2 regions of the Gilliamella sp. BG7 genome follow, and region 1 is predicted to be linked to the other one. Evidence: riboswitches for the same ligand, from Rfam matches in the RefSeq annotation. Region 1 holds a riboswitch; the other holds the start of a gene.
The links. Region 1 has a riboswitch for thiamine pyrophosphate ahead of thiM (hydroxyethylthiazole kinase). Riboswitches for the same ligand answer to the same signal wherever they lie in the genome.
Positions count from the first base shown of each region.

Region 2: another riboswitch for thiamine pyrophosphate. It lies ahead of thiB (thiamine ABC transporter substrate binding subunit); the one in region 1 lies ahead of thiM (hydroxyethylthiazole kinase).

Region 1 is NZ_JBIDFB010000012.1:10,171-13,388, forward strand. It holds gene thiD (bifunctional hydroxymethylpyrimidine kinase/phosphomethylpyrimidine kinase) at 1-567, opposite strand, end outside; gene thiE (thiamine phosphate synthase) at 579-1,220, opposite strand; gene thiM (hydroxyethylthiazole kinase) at 1,233-2,018, opposite strand; TPP riboswitch at 2,082-2,183, opposite strand; gene trkA (Trk system potassium transporter TrkA) at 2,222-3,218, opposite strand, start outside.
Region 2 is NZ_JBIDFB010000007.1:67,819-71,036, forward strand. It holds gene pgeF (peptidoglycan editing factor PgeF) at 1-746, shown strand, start outside; TPP riboswitch at 1,254-1,361, shown strand; gene thiB (thiamine ABC transporter substrate binding subunit) at 1,402-2,397, shown strand; gene thiP (thiamine/thiamine pyrophosphate ABC transporter permease) at 2,412-3,218, shown strand, end outside.

The DNA.
Region 1 (3,218 bases):
GATCAAATAATCTGTGCTTTCTTTGCTTGGTAAGTGTCCACCTTTCATTAATACTGCTTTGCAACCTAGTTTGAGTAATTTTTGCCCTTGGTTTTGCATTTCATCTTCGGTTTTTGCTTCATCACAATCAAGTAATGCAGCAGCTTCAGGTAGGTTGGGAGTGATAATGGTTGCTAGGGGTAATAAAAGCTCACGAATGGCCGTTACAGCATCGGATTTTAAAAGAGGGTGTCCACCTTTGGCAACCATTACGGTATCTAACACGATAGCAGGAATAGGGTTTGTTTTAAGTAGGTAGTGAACGGTTGTGACTATTTTTTTATTCATTAGCATACCTATTTTTACGCTATCAATTTGAATATCTTTATAAAGCGTATTAAATTGGGCTTCAACAAATTCGGGCGATATAGCTAATACCGCATCAACCCCTTGGGTGCTTTGTGCTGTTAGTGCGGTGATAACTGACATACCATACGCACCAAGTGCAGAAAAGGTTTTTAAATCGGCTTGAATACCAGCACCACCGCTAGGATCAGATCCTGCAATGGTTAATGCAATTGTTGTCATGATTGTATTTCCTATTTAGCTTGTTTGATTTTGTTGATAAGCGATAATGTTGCTTGTTGAATATCTTTTTTGCCACAAATAGCCGAAACTACAGCAACGCCGTCAATGCCCGTTTGAATAATGTTAGTTACATTGCTTTCATCAATACCACCAATGGCAACAGCTGGGCACTGTTTTAGTTTGACTAATTCAGTTAATTGTTCAGTTCCTATTGCTACCGTTGCATTTTTTTTGGTTGTGGTTGGGAAGATAGGGCCTATGCCAATATAATTAATCTGCTGCCAAGGAACTGCTTCAAGTTGTTGTTGGCTAGTTACCGAAAGGCCTAACCATTTATCTTTGCCGATAAGTTGTCGAGCTATATCAACAGGCAAATCACTTTGCCCAATATGGACACCATCGGCATCAACCGCTAAAGCAATATCTACATGGTCATTTATAAATAGTGGAACAAAGGTGTCGCTTAATGCTTCTTTCAATGCTAAGGCAGCGTAGTACCAATCTTTACCGCTAAATTCATGTTCAGATCTTAACTGTATTGCAGTCACACCATTTGAAACAGCAATTTTTGTGGTGTTTATCATGCCATTAATGCCACCGCATAATAATGGATCAAGGACTAAATAGAGGGTTAAATCCAGTCGTTTTTTCATTTGATTTCCTTATTAAAGTGATGGGTTAAATGTTGAGAGTTGATCTAATAGTGATATCGAGAAAGTTCCTAATCCTTGTTGTTTATTAGCTAGCTCACCAGCTTTTTTCATCATAAAACATGCACAGGCAATGGCTGATAATGGGTCAGGCGAATTAGCTATGAAAGCCGCTACCATTGCAGATAATGAACATCCTGTGCCTGTTACTTTTGTTAAAGCAATATCACCACCAGTTATACTATATGTGCTGTTTCCGTTAGTTATATAGTCAACATCGCCCGTCATTGTGACAATAGTTTGATATTTTTGCGCAAACTCTTGGGCAGCGTTTAAAGCTGATTGAGTTGTGTCTTGACCGTCGGGGCCTTTTGAGAAAGATTTTTGACCATTTAGTGCTAAAATTTCTGAAGCATTACCTCGTATTACTGTGGGATTAAATGATAATAATTGATGTGCAATTTCAGTTCGATAATTAAGTGCAGTTCCTACAGCAACAGGATCGAGTACCCATGGGGTTTGTGTTTGCTGTGCCTTGGCGGCCGCTAATAGCATACTTTGGGCTGTGTTGCTGTGAATAGTGCCAATATTAATCAGTAAGCTATCGGCAATGTTGACAAATTCAGCAACTTCTTGTTCGGCAATCACCATTGCTGGAGATGCACCAATAGCAAGTAGTACATTGGCAGTAAAGTTTTGGACTACATCATTAGTAATGCAATGCACTAGTGGGCGTTGTTGTTTTATATGATTGATAAAAGGAGCGGTTTGGGTAATTTGGTATGATTTAGCTGCTGACATATTTCTTCCTTTCTTACTGATTTATTAATTTATAAATGTCGGGAAGAATTTGCCAATTTAAGGCTTTTATGGCTTAGACTTCCCTACGCTGGTATAATCCAGATCAGGTTCAACGGGTGAAATCTCAGTTTTTTGTTTAGACAAAAAACACCCCGAGTCAAAATGAATTTTTTATTATGAACTGATTATTTGTTTTTAACAAGCTATTGTAATAATCTTTCAATATCAGTAATTGCTTTTCTATCTGGTAAGAAGATTATTAGATGATCATTGTCTTCAATGGTTAAATCAGTATTAATGATAATAACATCTTCTCCACGTACTACAGCTCCAATAGTTGCGCCTGATGGAAGTTTTAAGCTATTAATATTTTTGCCAACCAGCCTTGATGTTTCACTATTACCATTAGCAATAATTTCGACAATTTCGGATTCTCCTTGTCTTAATGAAACAACTTTAACAACCCCAGTTTGTCTAACATGGCTTAATAGCTCAGATATTGTGGCGTGTTGTGGGGAAATCGCAATATCAATCACACTATCATTAATTAGTTCAAGATAGGCTTGGCGTTGAATTAATACAATTACTTTTTTCGCTCCCATTCTTTTGGCTAACATGGAGGACATGATGTTGGATTCATCATCACTGGTAACAGCGATAAATAGATCAGTAAGTTCAACTTGTTCTTGTGAGAGCAATTCTTGATCCGATGATTCACCATGTAATACTGTTGTATTAACGAGTTGCTCGGCAATTAATTCAGCTCGTTCGGCGTTCCGCTCAATTAATTTGACTTGATAGTCATTTTCTAAACGTTTTGCTAAAGCGACAGCTACACCACCACCGCCACTGATAATTATTCGTTTATATGGTTTTTCTAACCGTTGTAACTCACTGGTCACCGCTTTGATATTAACGGGGGGAGTTATAAAGTAGACCATATCGCCCGCTTCTATAAGTGTTGAACCAAGCGGTCGAATAAAATGGTTTTTACGATAAATAGCTACTACTCGAGCTTCAACATGCGGTAAATGTTCTTTAAGTTCTGATAACTCACTACCTACTAAAGCACCACCATAATAAGCGGTGACGGCAACTAAACAGACACGATTGTCGTAAAAAGATGCAAATTGTAGCGAACCAGGATATTGTACTAATTGACTAATATGGTTGGTGATAAGATTTTCTGGAGCAATAATG
Region 2 (3,218 bases), on a different contig from region 1:
GGACAGCCCCAAAAAAAATTCATGCCTTTACTACAACACGTACTGGTGGCGTCAGTTTAGCGCCATTTGCAAGTTTAAATATGGGAAATCGAACCGGTGATAATTCCGAGCATATTGCTGAAAACCTACGAAGAATTATTCAAGCCGAAAAAATACCAAGCGAACCGTATTGGTTAACGCAAACTCACAGTACAACAGTGCTTGATATATCACAAATTGCTTTACAACCCCCAACAGGTAACATCGATCCTTATCAAACTTTTGAAGCTGATGCATCATATACCAATCAACCTAAGCAAGTTAGCGTGGTACTAACCGCAGATTGCATGCCGGTGCTTTTTTGCACAACAAAAGGCGACGAAGTTGCAGCTGCCCATGCCGGTTGGCGGGGATTATGTAATGGTATATTAGAAGAAACGATCAAAAAATTCTCAAGCTCGCCATCAAAAATCATCGCGTGGATGGGACCAGCCATTAGTGTCAAAAAATTTGAGGTAGGTATTGAAGTCAAACAACAATTTGAAAAAGTTGATCCAAAAGCACAAGAAGCATTTAAATTGATCAACCCGACTGAACAAAAATACCTAGCCGACTTATATCTAATTGCCAAACAACGCTTACAAGCAGTAGGAGTAACGCAAATTTTTGGTGGTGATTATTGTACTTATATTGAACAGGATAAATTTTTTTCTTATAGGCGTGAAAATAAAACTGGCAGAATGGCATCAATGATCTGGTTCGAGTGATTTATTTTTTAAAATTAATAAGATGAATAAGAAATTAAAAGCACTTTATAGGGAAAGTAAGATGTCTATATTAGGCTAATATTTATAGCATATTTGCTTATAAGCCAATACTGTATTGTGGTAAATTTCATAAAATAACAAAAAATCATGTTAATCATCTAATTTTATTGAAAAAAATTAAAAATGAAACTTAAATGAAATTATGTCCTACCTGAGATTTTTTATAAAAAAACACCATATTTTATGACGTTCGAGGGTTATTATTGTCATTTATTTGATGCTCAAATATTCCTGTAACTGAGTATTGAAATTAATTTATAGATGGATTTGGTGGTGTTTATATTGACTTATTTTTGAGCATTTAGAATGGTGAAATAATTTTTGGTTGCAAGAATAAAATAAAAATAATTTAAAATCAACTTGATAAATTAATGTGTTTTTTGAGTCTTATTAAATTTATATCACTTTTGTTGTTTACAAGCCTCATGCTTACCTCTACACTAATCTATGTTCTCAACGGGGTGCCTGAAGAGCTGAGAATGTTAAATAGAATAACATAACCCGCCGAACCTGAACTGGATCATACCAGCGGAGGGATTTGAGTTATTTCACTTGCTCAAACCTTTTGTCTTTTATTTGCTATTTTGGAGGCAAAATGTTTTGTAAAAAATTGTTATTATCTTTGGTATTATTGGTACCTTTTATGGCAAATGCTGCCAACGTAAAACCAAGCCTAACTGTTTATAGCTATAATTCCTTTGTTTCAGAATGGGGGCCGGGAAAAGAAATTGAAAAGGGATTTGAAGCACTGTGTAACTGTGAAATTGAGATTGTTGCATTAGGTGATGGGGTGGCGATATTAAATCGAATGCGCCTTGAAGGTAATAGAAGTAATGCCGATGTGATCTTAGGATTAGACAATAATCTTTTGGAACAGGCCAAACAAGCCAAAATAGTTATACCTCATCAAATCACTAAACCAGATAATTTAAATACCGACTGGTGGGATAGTGATTTTATGCCTTATAATTTTGGTTATTTCGCTTTTATTTATGATCAACAAAAAATCAGTAATCCACCACGTAGCATGCATGAGCTAGTTGATAATAAAGCTAACTGGAAAATTATCTATCAAGACCCACGAACCAGTACCCCCGGGTTAGGTTTATTATTTTGGATGAAAAATATATATGGCAATGATGCCGCATCTGCATGGCAAAAAATAGCGAATAATACTGTGACAGTGACTAAAGGTTGGAGCGAAGCTTATGGTCTATTTTTAAAAAACGAAGCTGATTTTGTGCTTAGTTATAGCACTTCGCCAGTTGCACATATTATGAATGATAATGATCATCGTTATGCTGCTGCTATTTTTGACGAAGGGCATTATCGTCAAGTCGAAGTTGCGGGTATTACTAAGTATAGTCAGCATCCCGAATTGGCACGTGCTTTTTTACAATATTTATTAACGCCTGATGTACAACGTCAATTTGCTGAAAAAAATTTCATGTATCCGATTATTAATATAACGTTGCCTGAAGCTTTTCAGCAAATTAAACCAGTCAATAAAGCACTCGAGTTTGATGCTAAGCAAGTTAAAAATAATCAAAAGAGCTGGGTGCGTGAATGGAAATCCACCATTAGTAAATAGTTTTATTCAGTATAATGTTGAAATTAAGAACGTTAATCCCTGGCATTAGTGCTGCAAGCTTGATTTTAGTTGTATTAGGTTCAGCACTATTTGCGCTTTGTTTAGTTGCTTTTGAGTCTAATAATTTAACTGTCTATTTTGATAGTTATTTATTACATGTTATTTGGATAACAATATTTCAAGCAACGTTATCAACATTGCTATCTGTGTTATTGGCAATATTGATGGCTAAAGCCCTATCGATAGTCAATTTTTGGGGTAAAAATCTATTGCTACGCATTATGCCTATCACCTTTATATTTCCTACGTTGGTTGTGGTAACGGGGTTATTATCTGTTTATGGGCAACATGGTTTATTAGCGTCGTTTTGTCATTATTTAGGTTTGCCTTTTGTGATATCCATTTATGGTTTAAAAGGTATTTTATTGGCACATATATTTCTTAATTTCCCTTATGCTTGTTGCTTGTTTTATCAAACCTTAAATAGTGTACCAGTCGAACACAAACAATTAGCTGCTCAATTGAATTTTTCGAGTTTTACTTATTTTAAAGTGGTGGAATGGCCACTGTTGCGTCGACAGTTGCTACCTATGGCATCGCTAATCTTTATGCTTTGTTTTTCTAGTTTTGCTATTGTATTGGCTCTAGGTGGTGGACCTAAATATACCACACTTGAAGTTGCCATTTATCAATCCATCCGTGAATTTGATTTGATACAAGCCGTGCTTTTAGCATGTTTGCAGTTGGTTTGTTGTGCTTTTTTTATGGGGTTGATGCAAAAGTTTAATTATAGCTATAAATTTAACACTCAATATGTTAAG